DNA from 4 places in the Photobacterium atrarenae genome. Region 4 is predicted to be linked to each of the others. Evidence: predicted binding sites of a transcription regulator. Region 4 holds the regulator's gene; each other region holds the start of a gene.

Region 1 (5,233 bases), 320 kb from region 4:
GATCAGGAAAACCCGGTGTTGCTGGCGTTCCTACGGCTGCTGAGCCTGCCCGAAAGCCGCTGTCAGGCCTCAGAGCTTCTCGAACTGCTGGAAGTCCCGGCGGTGATGGCGAAGTTCGGCTTCGACAGCGACCGCTTTGAGCGGGTCAAAAGCTGGATTGAAGAAGTCGGGATCCGATGGGGGCTGGATGAAGCCACCGCCAGCGAGTTCCAGTTGCCGCGCCAGCGCCAGAACACCTGGTTGTTCGGCCTGCAACGTATGCTGCTCGGTTATGCAATGCCGCAGGAATCCGGTTTGTATCAGGGCATCCTGGCCTATGACGAAGTGCAGGGTATGGATGCCGAGCTGGCCGGTCAGCTCGGCCTGTTTGTCGAAATGTTGATGCACTACCGTCAGCAGCTGGCGCAGCAGCAACCAGCACAGGCATGGACCGGGCTGCTCAATCAGCTGCTGGATGATTTTTTCCGGGTTGATACCGACGGGGAAATGGTGCTGCGGATGATCCGCGATAAGCTCGAGCAACTGGAGCAGCAGTTGCTCGATGCCGGATACCGGGAAGTCATCAGCCCGGCGGTGCTGCGCAGCTATCTCAATGATAAGCTGTCCGGCGAGCGGATCAGCCAGCGCTTCCTCGCCGGTCAGGTCAACTTCTGTACCCTGATGCCGATGCGTTCGATCCCGTTCAAGGTGGTCTGCCTGCTGGGGATGAACGACGGCGTGTACCCACGCTCGATCCCGCCGGAAGGCTTTGATCTGATGGCCGGACAGGGACGTTACGGGGATCGTTCGCGCCGGGATGATGACCGTTATCTGTTCCTCGAAGCAATTCTCTCGGCGCAGGAAGCCTTGTATATCAGCTATGTCGGCCGCTCGATCCAGGATAACAGTGAGAAAATGCCGTCGGTGCTGGTCAGCGAGCTGCTTGAATACTGCCAGCAGGGATACTGCCTGGAAGGCGATCAGCCGCTGAGCGCCGATGAATCGGCGGCCCGCATCGTCGACGCGCTGCAACATTATCATCCGCTGGTGCCGTTCAGCCCGCAGGCGTTTCAGGGGCCGAATCCGAGTTTTGCCGCCGAATGGCTGCCGGTTGCCCGGCGTCATCAGGTGGCGAGCGAAGCGTTTCACAGCCAGCCGTTGGCCCGGGAGCCGGAGAGCGAGGGCACCGAGCCTGAGCTGGAGTTGGCGGAGCTGATCCGTTTCTGGCGTCTGCCGGTGCAGTATTTTTTCAACCGGCGGTTGAAAGTCTTCTTCGAGGCGGCCAAAGGGGCGATGGCAGACGATGAGCCGTTTGCCCTCGACGGGCTGGGCCGCTTCCAGCTGCGCAGCGAATTACTGACTGCCTTTCTGGAGGCCGGCAGCCAGGGCACACCGGCACAGAAAGATGCGCTTTTTGCTCGCTTTACCTGCTATCAACAAGCTTCCGGCGCGCTGCCGCTCGGGGAGTTCGGCGCGCTGGAGCTGGCTCAGGAGCGCGGGCCGATCGAGACGCTGGCCGATACCGTAACCGGGCTGATGGCCCAGCCGCTGCCGGATGTCGAGGTGGACCTAACGTTGGATCTCGGCGAGCGTTCAATCCGCTTGCTGGGCTGGCTCAGGCACCACACCCTGGCAGGGCTGGTGCGTTATCGTCCGGGGGCGATCCGGGCGCAGGATATTTTGCAGGGCTGGATGGAGCACCTCTGTCTGGCCTTGGCCGGTCAGGCCGGGCCAACGCATTTGCTGGGCGTGGATGAGCACTACACGCTGGCCCCGGTCGACGCGGCAGAAGCCCGGACCCACCTGACATCCTTATTACTGGCTTATGATCAGGGACTGTTGCAACCGTTGCCGTATTTCCCACGCACGGCACTGGCAGGGTTGCAGGCGTGCCAGGATAAGCAGGGCAACTGGCACAGTGACGAGGACACGCAGGAGAAAGCCCGGCTCAAGATGGCCGAAGCGTTCAACGGCGGGTATCTGTTCAGCGGTGAAGGGATGAATGTGTATATCAACCGGGTATGGCCGGAATGGGACGATTCTGTCAGTAAATCGGCGGCGCTGGCCGCAGAAACTTACCTCAAACCGGCAGTGCTGAAACTACAGAAAGTTGAGTCGTAGGGCTGGGCAAGCAGGGAAAGAAAAAGTAGCGTGGCCGCCAGCAAATCATTGTAGATTGTAGGGTGCTTGCTGTACGGCCACAGGTCCAGAGGTGACCAGATTTCGTGGGGCGAATGATAGCGAATGACGCCGGGGGAAAATGTGAAAGATCTCTCATATCAACAGATAAGAATGTCATTAAATTCGATATATTCCTTTGAGTTCGCCCCTGATCACAAAAAAATATATTGGACGAACAGGGTTTCGGGCCATAACAGGAACGCATGTATCCGATGAGTCAACAACATACATCAGCAGATCATCTTCAGGACGGTTCGGCAGTCGCGAGCACCACGCCGCAGGCGCTGGAGCCGATGACGTTTCCGCTTCACGGCAACCGGCTGATTGAAGCCTCGGCCGGGACCGGGAAGACCTTTACCATTGCCAGTCTCTACCTGCGCCTGCTGCTCGGCCATGGCGATCCTGTCAGCCGGTTTCCGCGCGAATTGCCGGTCGATCAAATTCTGGTGGTGACGTTTACCGAAGCTGCCACGGCTGAGCTGCGCGATCGGATCCGGCGGCGGATCCACGATGCCCGTCTGGCCTTTAATCGCGGCCAGAGCAACGATCCGGTGATTGCCCCGTTGCTGGATGAGATCCCGGATCACAAGGCGGCTGCGGCGATCCTGCTTCAGGCGGAGCGGCAGATGGACGAGGCGGCGATTTTTACCATTCACGGATTTTGTCAGCGGATGCTGACCCAGAATGCCTTTGAATCCGGCAGCCTGTTCGACAATGAATTTGTGACCGAAGAGAGTCAGTTGCGGGCGCAGGTGGTGGCCGATTACTGGCGTCGCCATTTTTACCCGCTGTCTCGCACCCTGGCGTCTGAAGTACGCAGCATCTGGGCCTCGCCGGGTGCACTGTTAAAAGACATTAACCTGTTCCTGTCGGGCGCGGAGGTTGCGATCCGGGCTCCCGAGCTGTCCGGCTCCCTGGAGCAGCTGCATGCACAGAATATCGCTCGCATTGAGCAGGTGAAGCAGCTGTGGCGGGCCGATGCCGCCGACTTTCAGGCCCTGATTGCTGACTCCGGCGTGAACAAGCGCAGCTATACCAAAACCAGCTTGCCGAAAGCGCTGGCGGAAGTGGGGGCCTGGGCCGATCAGGACACCACGGATTACCGTCTGCCCAAGGCGCTGGAGAAGTTCTCGCAGCAGGTGTTGGTGGAGAAAACCAGCAAAGGTAATCCGCCGCAGCATCCGGTCTTTGTCGCGATTGATGAATTACTCGAAAACAAACCCAATGTCAGGGATCCCTTGCTGGCCCATGCCATTCGCGAGTGTCGCCAGCTCTTGGCTGAAGCCAAGCAGCGCAAAGGCTGGCTGTCATTTGATGATCTGCTGACCCAGCTGGCTGCCGCGCTGGCCAATGACCCTGATGGCAGCCTGGCGGCGCGGATCCGCAGCCAGTTCCCGGTAGCAATGATCGATGAATTTCAGGATACCGATCCCCTGCAATACAGCATTTTCAATACCGTGTACGGCGAGCAGCGCCCGCAGGCAGCCGATGTAACCGAAGTGTCGGTGGACATGGCGGCACAATCGCCGGACTGCGGCCTGTTTATGATCGGCGATCCCAAGCAGGCCATTTATGCCTTCCGGGGGGCGGATATCTTTACCTATATCCGTGCCCGACGTCAGGTTAGTGCTCACTACACCCTGGGCACCAACTGGCGCTCGACCGCTGAAATGGTCACCGCGGTGAATTGCATTTTTGAACAACCATCCCGGCCGTTTATCTACGATCTCGACATCACCTTCCTGCCGGTCAAGTACAGTCCGAAAGCGGGCAATCGCAGCTGGCAGCTGGCAGGCTGCAAGCAGCCGGCCCTGACCTTCTGGTCTCAGGAGGCCGATGTACCGGTCAAAAAAGGCGACTATCAGCAGGTAATGGCAGCGGCGACTGCCGCTGAGATCCAACGCATCCTGACCTTGTCACAGCAGGGCGACGCCAAACTGATGGACGGCGAGGAGAGCCAGCCGATCCGCGCCAGTGATATTTCGGTGCTGGTGCGTACCGGCAACGAAGGGGCGATGATCCGTCAGGCGCTGGCTGCGCAGGGGATTGCCAGTGTCTACCTGTCGAACCGCGACAGCGTTTTTGCCTGCGCCGAAGCTCAGGATCTGCAACGGTTGCTGGCTGCTGTCCTGATCCCGGAAGATGAGCGGGCATTACGTGCGGCACTCGCCTCCGGGCTGTTTGCGCTCAGTGCCCGCCAGCTCGATGAACTCAATGTCAGCGAAGAGAAGTGGGAGCAGCAGGTTGCTGAGTTTCGCGAGTATCGCAAAGTATGGCAAACCCGTGGGGTGTTGCCGATGCTGCGACAGGTGCTGACCAAGCGCCAGATCCCGGAGCGGCTGTTGGCCGAAAACGGCGGCGAGCGGCGCCTGACCGACATTCTCCATCTCGGCGAGTTGTTGCAACAGGCGAGCCAGACCCTCGACAGCGACCACGGCCTGATCCGCTGGCTGGCCGAGCACATCGACATGCCGAACGGCGATGTTGATGAGCAGCAGTTACGGCTGGAATCGGATCGCAATCTGGTGCAAATCGTCACCATCCACAAATCCAAGGGGCTGGAATATGATCTCGTCTTCCTGCCGTTTGTCTGTGGCTACCGGGCGGCGGACACCGCGTTGTTTCACGATGAAGTGACCCAGCAGGCGGTGCTGGATGTCACCGGGCAGGAAGAGAGCCTCGCCCTGGCGGAGCAGGAGCGGCTGGCGGAAGATTTGCGGCTGATGTATGTGGCGCTGACCCGCGCCGTTTACGGCTGTTATATCGGCATGGCGCCGCTGCGCAACGGCCTGAGTCGCAAGGAGCCGACCGGGCTGCACCAGTCGGCCATCGGCTGGCTGGTTCAGGATGGTCAGGAAGGCGGGATAGCCGAGCTGGAGCAGGCATTGCTGAAGCTGGCTTCGGCTTGTGCCTCGATTGCAGTGACAACGCCGCCTGCGTTGCCGGAAACTGCGTGGACGCCGGTTGAAAGTGAGCCGCCGGAACTGGCTGCGGCGACCTTCCAGCAGCAAATTGAGCGCAACTGGTGGATCACCAGTTATTCTGGCCTCATCAAGCAGGGCCACCATAACCA
Region 2 (5,233 bases), on a different contig from region 4:
AACGGCTTACCGGCTCGAGCTTCCAGATGTTATTGGCATAATCACGGATACTCCGGTCTGAGCTGAACTTGCTCATCAGGGCTGTGTTGAGAATCGCTTTACGAGCCCACGTTTTCTGATCGCGATATTCTGCGTCAATTTTCTCGTGCGTTTTCACGTAGTCCGCAAAGTCAGCCAGCACCAGGTAAGGGTCACCACCGTCCAGCAGATTATGGCGAATCGCGGCCAGTTGCCCCGGATAGCCCGGTGTGAACTCATCGGTCTCCAGCACATCCAGCGCAGCGCGAAGCAGGCTATCAGCATGGTAGTAGCGGTAAGGGTCGTAGCCCTCTTGTTTTAGTTTTTGAACTTCATCGACCAGCAGGCCGAAGATAAAGATGTTGTCATCGCCAACTTCTTCGCGCATTTCAACATTGGCGCCATCCATGGTGCCGATGGTCAGGGCGCCATTCATCGCAAACTTCATATTGCCGGTACCGGAAGCTTCCTTACCTGCGGTAGAGATCTGCTCGGAGACATCTGCCGCCGGGAACAGGATTTCTGCCAGGCTGACGCGGTAATCCGGAATGAACACCACTTTCAGTTTACCTTTCAGACGCGGATCATTGTTCACCTTGGCGGCCACCTGGTTAATGGCAAAGATAATGTCTTTGGCCAGGGCATAGCCCGGCGCTGCCTTGGCACCGAAGAAGAACACGCGCGGGTGCATGTCAAACGTCGGATCGTTGATCAGACGATGATACAGCGACAGGATGTGCAGCAGATTCAGGTGCTGGCGTTTGTACTCATGCAGACGTTTGATCTGAATATCAAAGATAGCATTGGTATCGAGGTCGATATCCATGTTCTCTTTCACCCAGTCAGCCAGGCGCTGCTTGTTCTCTTGCTTCACCGCCATGTAACGCTTCTGGAATGCTTCATCGTCGGCAAACTTGGTCAGATCTGCCACTTTTTCCAGCTTCAGTGGCCAGTCCTCGCCCACTTTCTCACTGATCAGGGCGGACAGACCCGGGTTACAGTACTTAATCCAGCGGCGCGGCGTGACCCCGTTGGTCACATTGGTCAGGCGGCCCGGGAACAGCTCGTTGAATTCAGGGAACAGATCCCGCTTCACCAGCTCAGAGTGCAGCGCTGCTACCCCGTTCACCGCATAGGTGCTGACCACACACAGGTTTGCCATGCGCACCATGCGCTGCGGGCCTTCCTGAATAATGGACAGCTTGCGCTTCACTTCATTGTTGCCCGGCCAGGTCTTCTCGACCAGCGTCATGAAACGATGGTTAATTTCAAAGATGATTTCCATGTGGCGCGGCAGCATTTGCGCAATCAGTGCCTCGCTCCAGGTTTCCAGCGCTTCCGGCAGCAGGGTGTGATTGGTGTAGGCAAACGTCTTCGAAGAAATGGCCCATGCTGCATCCCAACCCAGCTTGAATTCATCAATCAGGATACGCATCAGTTCCGGAATGGCGATGGTCGGGTGCGTATCGTTCAGCTGAATGGTTTCCAGCTTAGACAGCTCTTCAATGGTGTTCCCGGCACCAATGTGGCGACGCAGGATATCGGCCACCGAACAGGCACAGTGGAAATACTGCTGCATCAGGCGCAGCGCTTTACCCTGATCGTGATTGTCATTCGGGTACAGCACTTTCGTCACGTTTCCGGCTTCCAGCGCCGGATATTGCGCACCCACATAGTCACCGTCGTTAAAACGTGCCAGGTTGAACGGTGCACTGGAGCGGCACTCCCAGAGGCGCAGCGGGTAAACGCTCTGGTTGTCGTAACCAACAATCGGCAGATCCCAGGCCACACCTTCAACCGTCATGCCCGGCACCCAGCGGCGGCAGGCGTTGCCATGTTCGTCCGTGTAGGCTTCAACATGACCGTACAGGCTCACCGTCTGAGCCAGCTCAGGACGCATCACTTCCCATGGATAACCTTCAAGGCCACGCCATGCATCCGGTGCTTCCACCTGACGGCCGTCCACAAACGACTGACGGAAAAGGCCATATTCATAATGCAGGCCGTAACCCACTGCCGGGTATTCCTGGGCAGCCAGAGAATCCATAAAACAAGCAGCCAGACGACCCAGACCACCATTACCCAGTGCCGGATCACGCTCTTCTTCCAGCAGATCAGTCAGATTTTGCCCCAACTCTTCCATCGCAGCAGCAACGTTTTCATACAGACCCATACTGATCAGGTTGTTCCCGGTCAGGCGACCAATCAGGAACTCAAGCGACAGGTAGTTTACACTGCGGGCTTTTTCTGCCGCCAATTTCTGTTCAGTCGCCAGCAGGTTGCCGGTGCTGATTTCAGCCAGGGCACGGCCCATCGCCAGATACCAGCTCCGGGTTGTCGCCGTCTCTGCAGTATTGGCATAGGTGGTGGATAGGTGTTTCTCGACAGCTGCTTTAAAGGCCGCTTTATCGAATTGCTTTGTCTGACCATTCATAGACATGGCTCAATCTCGCTCTAAGGATGATTTCCAACTGATGTCCATGTTGCCTTCGTTCCCCCCTAAAAACATCCTCCCGCAAGACGGTGGATGAGGGAGGAGTGGCAGGGGCGTAGTTCATCTGCTCCCTCCCTTTATGTGACGCTCTGCAAAGTTTCGAGGCGGAGGCCGCTTCCTGGCAAACAACAAATGCAACATGATTCACAACCACAGCTTAAATCAGATGTGCAACATCGGTCTTAATCTTTGGTGAATAATTCGATATATGTGACAGCCCTCATAAATTTAGGGATGAGAGCGCACACAATTGCTGAATTAAACATGAACCCGGGTAAAGTTATGGCGTAGATCAAATATTGTGAAATTAAAAAGTTGCATGATTTTTATTGCTAAAGATCGAAAAGTTGGCTGAAAACATAAGAAAAATCACAAAAAGCCCGAAAACCTTCGATCGTTCCCGAAACCTTACAAAGACAACAAGACTATGTGGATACCTTCTAAACTGACCCGTCCTGCGCGCCTTCATAATGCAATCCTGCGTCCTCGTTTGCTGGAAACCCTTGAACAGGCGCCTTTTTATCGTCTTGTGTTATTTCGCTCTCCGGCTGGTTACGGCAAAACGACCATGGCCGCGCAATGGTTGAACGAACACCCGCATACCGGCTGGTTCAGCATCGATGAAAATGATAACGATACCTTCCGGTTCGCCAATTACCTGCTTCAGGCTATCAATAAAGCCACCGGCAATGCCTGCCTGAAAACCCAGGCAATGGCTGAGCGCCGTCAGTTCGCCTGTCTCTCCACCCTGTTTAGTGAACTCTTCGGAGAACTCGGCGAATACCACCAACAAACCTACCTGGTGCTCGACGATTACCACGTCATCAACAACGACGACATTCATGACGGCATGCGTTTTTTCCTCAAAAGCATGCCGGATAACCTGACGCTGGTGGTCACCAGCCGGACCCTGCCGCCACTGGGCACCGCTAACCTGCGGGTCCGTGATCAGCTGATTGAAGTGGATAACCACCGGCTGGCATTTGATGAAGAAGAAACCCGGCGATTTTTCGATAAGCGGGTTAGCAACAGCGTGGAATCCGATGTCCTCACCACCCTGCGCGAGCAGGTTGAAGGCTGGCCGTCCGCATTGCAACTGATTGCCTTACATGCCCAGCAAAAACCAGACAACCTGGTCGAATCAGCCGTGTCGATGGCCAGCTTTAACCGCGGCCATCTGTGGGATTACCTGGCTGAAGAAGTATTCGACCAACTGGATCGGGAAACCCGGCAATTCCTGCTGCAATGCTCGGTATTGGATATGTTCAACGCTGAACTGGTCTCAGAGCTGACCGGGCGAACGGACGCCCTGGCAATGCTGGAGTCTCTCAACCGCTATGGGTTGTTTCTCAACCCGTTGGAAGGCGAAAACAACTGGTACCGCTTCCACAACCTGTTCGCCGAGTTCCTGCGCCACCAGCGCTACTCGCAAATCCCTCAGCAACGGGCCGAGCTGCATTCCCTGGCAGCCAAAGCCTGGCTGAAACAGAATTCGCCCCAACAGGCTCTGCTGCATGCGCTGAAAATCGAAGATAAAGAGCTGAGTGTTCATATTCTGTCGGAGTTTGGCTGGGAGATGTTCCACCATGGCGAACTGAACCTGCTGGAAGACAGCATCGCCCTGCTTGACCGTGAGCAGGTCTTCAGCACTCCAAGACTTGCCCTGCTCCGCCTGTGGCTGATGCAAAGCCAGCACCGCTACAATGATGTGGGTGAGTTGATTGCCGAAGCCGAAGCCCAGATGCAGAAACACAATGTCGTGCTTGATGACGCCCTCCAAGGCGAATTCAATGCACTACGAGCTCAGGTAGCGATTAACCAGAGCAAACCGGAAGATGCCCTGGTACTTTCCGAACAGGCCCTCGGCCAGCTGCCGTCTACTACCTACCGCAGCCGAATCGTCGCCACCTCCGTGGTCGGTGAAGTGCACCACTGCCTCGGCAACCTCAGCCGTGCCCTGCCAATGATGCAGCAAACCGAAAAAATGGCGCGCCAGTATCATGTCTATCACCAGGCGCTATGGGCAATCCTACAGCAGAGTGAAATTCTGCTGGCCCAGGGTTATGTCCAGTCTGCGTTTGAACTGTTGGATCAGGCTTTCAAACTGGTTAAAGAACAGCACCTGCAGCAAGTGCCACTGCATGAATTCCTGCTCCGCCTGCGGGCACAAATTTTGTGGTGCTGGAACCGCCTCGACGAAGCAGAGGAAGCCGCTCAGAAGAGCCTGGACGTGCTGGCACCCTTTGATGAAACCAAGTCGCTCCACGCCTATTCGATGCTGGCCCGCATTGCCGTCACCCGCGGCGAGCAGGACAAAGCCGCCCGCTATCTCGAGCTGTGTAACAGTATGATGGACCGCTCTGTCTATCACATTGACTGGCGTGCCAATACCGATTTGGCCAACCTGTTCTACTGGCAGCTCAAAGGCGATATCGACAGCATTCAGGCCTGGCTAAAGAAAGCAGAAGAGCCCGAAGCCGCCTGCAACCACTTCCAGCAGCTGCAATGGCGTAACATCGCCCGCGCCTGCCTCAACGTTGGTGAGCTGGAGCGCTCCCAGCGCATCCTCAATATGTTGCTGGAAAGCTGTGACAAACATAACCTGATCACCGACAAAAACCGTAATCTGGTGGTGCAGGCCGTACTGAGCAAACGTCTCAATCAGCGAGAGCTGGCCCTTACCCACTTGCATGAAGCGCTGGTGCTGACCAACAGCACCGG
Region 3 (5,233 bases), 250 kb from region 4:
AAGACTTAGACCGCGCCATGAAGGCGTCCAATATCAAGGCGGAAGTCCACGGTCGCCCGAAGCATATCTACAGTATCTGGCGTAAGATGCAGAAGAAGAACCTGGCATTCGACGAGCTGTTTGACGTCCGGGCGGTGAGGATCATCGCCGATCAGCTGCAGGACTGTTACGCCGCGCTGGGTGTGGTGCATACCAAGTACCGTCATCTGCCGAAAGAGTTCGATGACTACGTTGCCAATCCGAAACCGAACGGTTATCAGTCGATCCACACCGTGGTGCTGGGACCGGAAGGGAAAACCATCGAGATCCAGATCCGGACTAAGCAGATGCATGAAGAGTCGGAGCTGGGGGTGGCCGCGCACTGGAAATATAAAGAAGGCGCAACCGGCGGCGCCAAGTCGGCCTACGACGAGAAAATCAACTGGCTGCGTAAGCTGCTGGCCTGGCAGGAAGAGATGTCCGATTCCGGCGAGATGCTCGAAGAGCTGCGCAGCCAGGTGTTTGATGACCGGGTTTATGCCTTTACCCCGAAAGGGGATGTGGTCGATTTGCCGATGAATGCCACTCCGCTGGATTTTGCCTATCACATCCACTCGGAAGTGGGGCACCGTTGTATCGGGGCCAAGGTGGAAGGACGGATTGTACCGTTTACCTATCATCTGCAAATGGGCGATCAGGTTGAGATCATCACCCAGAAAGAGCCGAACCCGTCGCGCGACTGGCTGAACCCGAACCTGGGCTTTGTCAATTCCAGCCGGGCCCGGGCCAAGGTGCATGCCTGGTTCCGCAAACAGGATCGCGATAAGAATATCCTCGCCGGGCGCGAGATTTTGGAGACCGAGCTGGCCAAAATTGGCGCGACGCTCAAAGATGCCGAAGCTTATGCCCTGAAGCGGTTTAATGTGCCCTCGCCGGTAGAGCTGTATGCCGGGATCGGCAGCGGCGACTTGCGGATCAACCAGGTGGTTAACCACATCAATGCCCTGGTCAACAAGCCCACCGCCGAGGAAGAAGATCAGCAACTGCTGGAGAAACTCAGCGAGACCGGGACCCGGACCATCAAGAAACCGCAGCGCGATGCCGTGGTGGTCGAAGGGGTCGATAACCTGATGACCCATCTGGCACGTTGCTGTCAGCCAATTCCGGGCGACGATATCCAGGGCTTTGTCACCCAGGGGCGCGGTATTTCCGTGCACCGGCAGGACTGCGAGCAGCTGGAAGAGTTGCGCCATGTCGCGCCGGAGCGGATCATTGATACCGTTTGGGGCGGTGGCTTTGTCGGTAACTATACCCTGACAGTGCGAGTGACTGCCGCCGAGCGCAACGGGCTGCTCAAGGAGCTGACCAATACCTTTGCCAACGAGAAGGTGAAAGTGGCTGGGGTGAAGAGCCGGATTGATTTCAAAAAGCAGATGTCGATCATGGACTTCGATCTGGAGCTGACCGATCTGGAAGTGCTGAGCCGGGTGCTCAAGCGGGTCGAGCAGGTTAAAGACGTTGCTGAGGCCAAGCGGCTTCATTAAGGTTGTCAGCGTTCAAGCGCGAACAACGCATTGCGACAACGGGTAGCCTGGCTGCCCGTTTTTGTATCGCCAGCAGATTAAACAGGTAGTATTTGACATGAGTGATAAAGCACCGGCGCCAATCGAGCAACTGATCGAAATTATGGCCAAACTCCGAGATCCGGAGACGGGGTGTCCGTGGGATCTGAAGCAGGATTTTGCCTCTATCGTGCCGCACACCCTAGAAGAAGCTTATGAAGTGGCTGATGCCATTGCGCAGCAGAACTGGGGCGAGGTTCGCGAAGAGCTGGGCGACTTGTTGTTTCAGGTGATTTTTTACAGCCAGCTCGGCAAAGAGCAGGGGCTGTTTGCCTTTGATGATGTGGTTCGCAGCATCAATGAAAAGCTGATCCGTCGCCATCCCCATGTGTTCGGTAACACTGAGTTTGCCAGCGAAGCCGATATCCATGCTAACTGGGAAGCGGAAAAAGCCAAAGAGCGGGCCGAGAAAGGCGAAGACCTCAGCCTGTTGGCCAATATTCCCAAGGCGCTGCCGGCGCTGATTCGGGCGGAGAAAATTCAAAAGCGCTGCGCCAAGCACGGGTTTGACTGGGACAGTCTGGGACCTGTGGTGGATAAGGTACGCGAAGAGATTGACGAAGTGATGGAAGAGGCCATCCAGGTGGCACCGTCCCAGGACAGAGTCGAAGATGAAATCGGCGATCTGCTGTTTGCGGTGGTCAACCTTAGCCGTCACCTTCAGGTGAAACCGGAGGTGGCGTTGCAGCGGGCCAATCAGAAATTCGAGCGCCGCTTTCGCGAAGTTGAAAAAAGTGTGCTAGAACAAGGAAAGCGTGTTGAAGAGTGCTCTCTGGAAACGCTGGATCATGAGTGGAATCGCGTCAAACAGCGTGAGCGTTAACCCGGTGCTGCAACACGGTTGAGTGGCTGAGGTGCTGACGATAGCCTACTTGGGGATCTTTGATTTGAGACAAAAAAAAACTGCGAATGCTGTGATAGTTTTCACGTTGTGGCGATAAAGTGTGTCTGGTATACTAATTTCCCGTCCAGATACTTTTTATATCCTCTATACCAATCTTCCAGGTAAAACATGACGACGAATTACATTTTTGTTACGGGCGGGGTCGTATCCTCTCTAGGTAAAGGTATTGCTGCAGCTTCTCTGGCGGCGATTCTCGAAGCGCGTGGTCTGAAAGTGACCATGATGAAGCTAGACCCTTATATCAACGTTGATCCAGGCACCATGAGTCCGATTCAACACGGTGAAGTATTCGTAACGGAAGACGGTGCAGAGACCGACCTTGACCTGGGTCACTACGAGCGTTTCATTCGTACCAAAATGACCAAGCGCAACAACTTTACGGCTGGCCGCGTGTATGCGGACGTGCTGCGTAAAGAGCGCCGTGGCGACTATCTGGGTGCCACCATTCAGGTGATCCCGCATATTACCAATGAAATCAAAGAACGTGTGATTGCCGGTGCCGAAGGCCATGATGTGGCGATCGTCGAAGTCGGTGGTACTGTGGGGGATATCGAGTCCCTGCCGTTCATGGAAGCGATTCGTCAGCTGGGCGTTGAACTGGGCCGTGAGCGCGCCATGTTTACCCACCTGACGCTGGTCCCTTACCTGGCAGCGGCCGGCGAAGTGAAAACCAAACCGACCCAGCACTCGGTGAAAGAACTGCTGTCGATCGGGATCCAACCGGATGTGCTGATCTGCCGGAGCGACCGCGTGATCCCGGCGAACGAACGTGCCAAGATTGCACTGTTCTGTAACGTGCCGGAAAAAGCCGTCATCTCGATGAAAGATGTCGACTCCATCTACAAAATCCCACAACTGATCAAAGCCCAGGGCCTGGATGATCTGGTGTGTCAGCGCTTCGGCATCACTGCCCCTGAAGCCAATCTGTCTGAGTGGGAGCAGGTGATCTACGAAGAAGCCAATCCGACAGATGAAGTCACCATCGGGATGGTCGGTAAGTACATTGAACTGCCGGATGCGTACAAGTCGGTCAACGAAGCCCTGAAGCACGCAGGCCTGAAAAACCGCCTGTCGGTTAACATCAAGTATGTTGACTCACAAGATGTAGAGTCGAAAGGCACAGAAGTGCTGGAAGGCCTGGATGCAATCCTGGTTCCTGGCGGCTTCGGCGGCCGTGGCGTAGAAGGGAAGATCACCACGGCGCAATATGCCCGTGAGAACAAAATCCCGTATCTGGGGATCTGCCTGGGAATGCAGGTCGCGCTGATCGAATATGCCCGTCATGTCGCGGGCCTGGAAGGCGCGCATTCGACTGAATTCAATGCTGATACCAAACACCCGGTGGTGGGTCTGATCACCGAGTGGATTGACAGTGAAGGTAAAGTGGAAGAGCGTAGCGAAGAATCAGATCTGGGCGGCACCATGCGTCTGGGGTCACAGCTATGTCACCTGGCCGAAGGTTCGAAAGCCCGTGAACTGTACGGTAACGCGACGATCCACGAGCGTCACCGTCACCGTTACGAAGTGAATAACAACCTGCTGCCGAAACTGGAGAAAGCGGGCTTGAAAGTTTCGGGTCTGTCTGCAGACAAGAAGCTGGTGGAAATTATCGAGATCCCGAACCACCCATGGTTCGTGGCGGCTCAGTTCCACCCTGAGTTCACCTCAACACCTCGCGATGGCCATCCGCTGTTTGAAGGCTTTGTGAAGGCGGCGGGCGAGAACCTGCGCGGTGAGCTGAATAAGTAAGGATTACGGATAGCTGTAACCATAAGCGTTGCAGCTATTTTTTTAGCTTTTAAATTGAAGATAAAGCAAGAGGAAACATAATGTCTAAGATCGTTAAAGTTCTAGGTCGTGAAATTATCGATTCACGTGGTAACCCAACTGTTGAAGCGGAAGTTCACCTAGAAGGCGGTTTCGTCGGTATGGCTGCTGCGCCGTCTGGTGCATCGACTGGTTCTCGCGAAGCACTTGAACTACGTGACGGCGACAAGTCTCGTTTCCTGGGTAAAGGCGTTCTGAAAGCTGTTGAAGCTGTGAACGGCCCAATTGCTGAAGCACTGGTTGGGAAGGATGCGAAAGCTCAGGCTGACATCGATCAGGTGATGATTGACCTGGACGGTACTGACAACAAGTCTAACTTCGGTGCAAACGCAATCCTGGCTGTTTCTCTGGCCAACGCCAAAGCCGCTGCGGCAGCAAAAGGCATGCCGCTGTATGAGCACATTGCTGAGCTGAACGGCACTCCAGGTCAATTCTCTATGCCGCTGCCTATGATGAACATCATCAACGGTGGTGAGCACGCGGACAACAACGTCGACATCCAGGAGTTCATGATCCAGCCTGTCGGTGCCAAGACCCTGAAAGAAGGTCTGCGTATCGGTGCTGAAGTGTTCCACAACCTGGCCAAAGTTCTGAAAGCGAAAGGTATGAGCACTGCAGTTGGTGACGAAGGTGGTTTCGCGCCGAACCTGGAATCAAATGCTGCTGCCCTGGCTGCAATTAAAGAAGCGGTTGAGATGGCTGGCTATGAGCTGGGCAAAGACGTGACGCTGGCGATGGACTGTGCGGCCTCTGAATTCTTCGATAAAGAAGCTGGCAACTACAACATGAAAGGTGAAGGTAAAATCTTCACTTCTGAAGAGTTTAACCACTACCTGGCTGGCCTGGTTGATGAATACCCAATCGTCTCTATCGAAGACGGCCTGGACGAGTCTGACTGGGA
Region 4 (5,233 bases):
TAACAGACGGGAGAACATCATGACACAATGGATTGCGGGTAAATGGCAACCTGGCCAAGGCGAAGCGATGCAGTCGCTTAACCCATTTAGCGGTGAGGTGATCTGGCAGGGCCAGAGCGCGACGGCTGAGCAGGTGGAGCAAGCCGTTGCCAGTGCCCGTCAGGCACTACTGAGCTGGCGCAAGACCGATCTGAGCGAGCGCCGGGCAATTGTTGAACGGTTTGCTGAGTTGGTGAAAGAGAACAGCGAGCACATTGCCCGGACGATTGCCGAAGAAACCGGTAAGCCGTTGTGGGAAACCCGCACCGAAGCCGGCGCTATGGTGGGCAAGATTGCCATTTCCCTGCGCGCCTATGAAGAGCGCACAGGCTATAAGCAGAAAGAAGTTGCCGGCGGTACCCAAGCCGTGCTACGCCACCGTCCGCTGGGCGTAATGGCCGTCTTCGGCCCGTACAACTTCCCGGGCCACCTGCCCAACGGCCATATTGTTCCGGCTTTGCTGGCGGGCAACACCGTGGTCTTCAAGCCGTCGGATCTGACGCCGAAAGTGGCGGAAGAAACCATGAAGCTGTGGCAACAGGCCGGCCTGCCGGATGGCGTGATCAACCTGGTCCAGGGCGCGCGTGCGACCGGTGAAGCCCTGGCGGGCTCACATGGCATTGACGGCCTGCTGTTTACCGGCAGTGCCAATACCGGCCATATCCTGCACCGTCAGTTTGCCGGTCAGCCGGGTAAAATGCTGGCGCTGGAAATGGGCGGCAACAACCCGATGGTGATCTCCAAAGATTATGGCGAGCTCGATGCCACTGTCTACACTATTATTCAGTCGGCCTTTATCAGTGCCGGTCAGCGTTGCACCTGTGCCCGTCGTCTGTACCTGCCGAAAGGCCCTGAAGGTGATGCTGTCTTGGCGCGTCTGGTTGAAGCGGCGTCTCAGCTCAACGTTGATGGCCCGTTTGCCGAACCGCAGCCGTTTATGGGCCCGCAGATCTCGGTTGCAGCTGCGGACAACATTATCCGTGCCCAGGCCAACCTGGTTGAGCTGGGTGGTGAGATGCTGCTGGAAGCCAAGCGTGGTCAGGGGGCGGTGGTGACACCGGGGATCATCGAAGTCAGCAAGATTGCTGAGCTGCCGGATGAAGAATACTTCGGTCCGCTGCTGCAGGTTGCACGCTATGACGATCTGGCGCAAGCGGTTGAGCTGGCCAATGACACGCGCTATGGCCTGTCAGCTGGTCTGGTCAGCACCCAGGACGATGAATGGCAGTACTTTATCGACCATATTCGTGCCGGGATTGTGAATCGCAACCGTCAGCTGACCGGGGCCAGCGGTGATGCGCCGTTCGGTGGTCCGGGCGCTTCCGGTAACCTGCGTCCGAGCGCGTACTATGCCGCCGATTACTGTGCGTACCCGATGGCCTCAATGGAAGGCGAGCACACCGAACTGCCGGCACAATTGTCGCCGGGGATCACTATGTAAGTCGCGCCGGCCGCGACACCGCGATTAGGTAAGGGGAACAAGTATCATGGAAAGGGTCGAGCAATTGTTTAACGCGCTGTGGCAGGATTATACCCAGCGCTTGTGTCCATCAGCCGCGCAGGTCCATGACCTGCTCGAGGAAGATGAACCCCTGCTCAACGATCATATCGCGCTGCGGACATTCAACCTGCCGCAGGTCGGTCTGGATCGTCTGGCGGCACCATTTATCGCCATTGGCTATAAGCCTTGCGGTAAGTACCACTTCGAAGCGAAAAAGCTGTATGCCGAGCACTTCGAGCACCCGAATCCGGCGGCGCCGAAGGTGTTTATCAGTGAGTTGCTGGTGGGTCAGTTCTCATCCTTGCTGCAGCAGACGGTACGTGATCTGGTGAACCAGGTGCCGGATGCGGCGCTGAAGGATCCGGCATTCCTCTACGGTGGCCGGTTGTGGGATCTCGATTATGCCACCTATGAGCTGTTGTCGGCGGAAAGTGAGTACGCCGGCTGGGTTGCGGCCCATGGCTTTGGTGCTAACCACTTTACCGTCAGCGTCAACCAGTTGGAGCAGTTTACTGAGGTACGCGAGGTGAATCACTTGCTGCGTCATAATGGTTTTGCGATCAATGAAGCGGGCGGTGAAGTGAAAGGCAGCCCGGCAGTGCTGCTGGAGCAGTCATCGACCATGGCCGATCGGGTACCGGTGAGCTTCCTGGATGGGATCCGTGAGATCCCGGGCGGCTTCTATGAGTTCGCCAAGCGCTATCCGACCGAAGATGGCGAGCTGTATCGCGGTTTTGTCGAAGCATCAGCCGATAAGATCTTCGAAAGTACAAATCAGTGATGGCGTGATCATCAGATATCCGGCGAAGCGCGAACCGTTTCGCTGAGCACTCAGCAGCCAGGGTAAGGTAACTACCCTGGCTGTTTTTTTCTAAGTGAGTAAAGTTGGTAATGGCTCGTGCTGGTTGTCGAGTGGTGGCACCCAGTCGCTTTCCTGATCCTGGTGGCGGCTTTCGGGATCTAGCGGCGGTTGTTGTTCCAGGTAATGGCGCGGGTCGCTAAAGCCGGTCATCTCGATGGTGGCGGGCAGTGCCTGCAAAACGGCTGGTGGTGTTGTGCTGGTGTTGGGGGCAAAACGCTCGATATCCATATCGTGACTTTCCGCTGCTTGTTGATGTGGTTGGTATCGTTCGCCAGTTGCTGCGTTGCTATCGGGCCGCAATGGCGGAGGATACTGATCCCATTGATATGCTCAATTTAGCAGCAAATATGCAGAGTGCAAGGGCGGAGAGGCGCCGGAAGTTAGGTCCAAATCACGGCGATGAAAAAAGCCGCACGGGGTGCGGCTTTTGAACGATTGAGCGGTCGGCGTTTAGCGAGTGCCGTAAACGACAATGGTTTTGCCGTGGGCTGAAATCAGGTTTTGTTCTTCCAGCATCTTCAGGATACGGCCGACGGTTTCACGTGAACAACCGACGATTTGACCAATTTCCTGACGCGTGATCTTAATCTGCATACCGTCCGGGTGGGTCATGGCATCTGGTTGCTTGGCCAGGTTCAGCAGGGTTTGGGCAATCCGACCGGTCACATCCAGGAAGGCCAGGTCACCGACTTTCTGGCTGGTGACTTGCAGGCGGCTCGCCATTTGCGCAGAAAGACGCATCAGGATATCCGGGTTGACCTGGATCAGCTGACGGAATTTCTTAAAGGAGATTTCAGCCACTTCACATGGGGTCTTGGCACGAACCCAGGCGGTACGCTCCTGGCCTTCTTCGAACAGGCCCAGCTCGCCAATGAAGTCGCCCTGGTTGAGGTAAGACAGGATCATCTCCTTGCCTTCTTCATCCTTGATCAATACGGCAACAGAACCCTTGACGATGTAGTAGAGTGTTTCTGCTTTCTCGCCGGCATGGATCAAAGTGCTCTTTGACGGGTATTTGTGGATGTGGCAATGGGAAAGAAACCACTCTAGCGTTGGATCTGTTTGAGGTTTACCTGGAACCATATTACTAACTTCCTCTGCGTTTGTTGCCCAGCAATGACATCCCTATAATTCGCGGCTGGGCATCACAATAACATTGTTCGCCGACTAGGATATGCCAGTCAGCCGCTGGGCTGCAAGCTCACGTGAATAATTAGTTGAGAGTTTATCTTTTTTCGCCGGGTTTTTCTTGATATTGATCTATCTGAAATTGGCATTTTGCCGTTGTAACTGTGCACATGATCACACACTTGTGAGATAGTGTCTGAAACCCCTGTCAGCAGTAAGGAGTAAGCAATGCAATCGCGAGTGAAATGGGTCGAAGAGATGACGTTTTTAGGTCAGTCCAACTCCGGCCACAGTGTGGTGATGGATGGCAATGGCGGGGCGACCGCACCGAGCCCGATGGAGCTGGTGCTGATGGCCGCCGGTGGCTGCAGCTCGGTTGATGTGGTGGACGGGCTAAAATCTGCCGGCCAGAAAATTACCGGCTGTGAAGCGCAAATTTCCTCCGAGCGCCGGGAGCAGGCACCGCGGATTTTTACCACGGCTAACCTGCATTTTGTGGTCACCGGTCACGACTTAGATGAAGCCCTGGTTGCCAAGACTGTAGCCGATTCGCTGGAGAAATACTGCTCGGTGTGCCTGATGCTGGGCGAAGGGGTGGAAATGACCCACTCCTGGGAAGTGGTTCCGGCCTAAACGGAGACGTGACGAGAAGGGCTGCCTTCTTGTCACGTCCCGGTGACAGGGCCGTCGTTGGCTTAGCCAATCTTCCCGGTTTCGATCAGCTGTTGGATCAGGGGCCGCATGATCAGCTCCATGGCGAAACTCATCTTGCCGCCCGGCACTACCAGGGTATTGTGGCGCGACATGAACGAGCCTTGGATCATTGCCAGCAGATACGGGAAATCGACATTTTTGATGCCGCGGAAACGGATCACCACAAAGCTCTCGTCCAGGCTGGGGATCGCCTTGGCGGTAAACGGGTTGGACGTGTCGACCGTCGGGACCCGCTGGAAGTTGATGTGGGTGCGGGAGAACTGCGGGGTGATGTAGTTGAGGTAATCATCCATCGAGCGGACCACCGACTCCATCACCGCTTCCCGGGAGTGGCCGCGGTCGCGGGTATCGCGGACAATTTTCTGGATCCATTCCAGGTTAACGATCGGCACCATGCCGATCAGCAAATCCACATGTTGGGCGACGTTGACATCGCCATCCACCACCCCACCGTGCAGCCCTTCATAGAACAACACATTGGTATTTTCCGGCAGATCCTGCCAGGGCGTGAAGGTGCCCGGCATCTGGTTATAGGGCACGGCTTCGTCAAAGGTGTGGAGATAGCGGCGAAATTTCCCGCTGCCGTCGTCGCCGTACTGGCGGAAAAAGTTCTCCAACTGGGCAAAGTCATTGGCCTGGGGACCAAAGTAACTGATGTGCCGGCCTTGTTCTTTTGCCTTGCGGATCTCGACGTCCATTTCCGGACGGGTGAAGCGGTGGAAGCTGTCGCCTTCCAGCCAGGCCGCATTGATGCCCATCATGTTGAACATTTTGCGAAAGGCTTCGGAAGTGGTCGACGTTCCGGCGCCCGAAGACCCCGTAACTGCAATAATTGGATGTTTTGCAGACATGACAAACCCTGTCGTTAACAATAACGGAAAGAGTTATTAACAGGCGAGCAGGGGGCAGGTCAAGCCGGATTGTCAAAATTGCAGGGGATCTGCCGCGATCGCGGAACGTTACGTACCCAGTTGGCGGCGAAGTTTGAT

The links. Region 4 encodes CRP, which controls carbon source genes, mostly activating them, when cyclic AMP is high. Its sites were predicted from a motif close to TGTGANNNNNNTCACA; they were not measured.
Region 1: a site for CRP is predicted at 2,241-2,256, ahead of recB (exodeoxyribonuclease V subunit beta). Genes of this name have one in related genera too.
Region 2: a site for CRP is predicted at 2,722-2,737, ahead of malT (HTH-type transcriptional regulator MalT). Genes of this name have one in related genera too.
Region 3: a site for CRP is predicted at 2,515-2,530, ahead of pyrG (CTP synthase). Genes of this name have one in related genera too.

The regions. Positions count from the first base shown of each region.
Region 1 is NZ_CP101508.1:564,872-570,104, forward strand. It holds gene recC (exodeoxyribonuclease V subunit gamma) at 1-2,100, shown strand, start outside; gene recB (exodeoxyribonuclease V subunit beta) at 2,373-5,233, shown strand, end outside.
Region 2 is NZ_CP101509.1:137,299-142,531, forward strand. It holds gene NNL38_RS16825 (glycogen/starch/alpha-glucan phosphorylase) at 1-2,458, opposite strand, end outside; gene malT (HTH-type transcriptional regulator MalT) at 2,940-5,233, shown strand, end outside.
Region 3 is NZ_CP101508.1:491,837-497,069, forward strand. It holds gene relA (GTP diphosphokinase) at 1-1,523, shown strand, start outside; gene mazG (nucleoside triphosphate pyrophosphohydrolase) at 1,621-2,424, shown strand; gene pyrG (CTP synthase) at 2,614-4,254, shown strand; gene eno (phosphopyruvate hydratase) at 4,335-5,233, shown strand, end outside.
Region 4 is NZ_CP101508.1:243,470-248,702, forward strand. It holds gene astA (arginine N-succinyltransferase) at 1-3, shown strand, start outside; gene astD (succinylglutamate-semialdehyde dehydrogenase) at 20-1,480, shown strand; gene NNL38_RS01170 (DUF1338 domain-containing protein) at 1,527-2,321, shown strand; gene NNL38_RS01175 (hypothetical protein) at 2,412-2,630, opposite strand; gene crp (cAMP-activated global transcriptional regulator CRP) at 2,853-3,485, opposite strand; gene NNL38_RS01185 (OsmC family protein) at 3,759-4,163, shown strand; gene NNL38_RS01190 (phosphoribulokinase) at 4,226-5,095, opposite strand; gene NNL38_RS01195 (YheU family protein) at 5,204-5,233, opposite strand, start outside.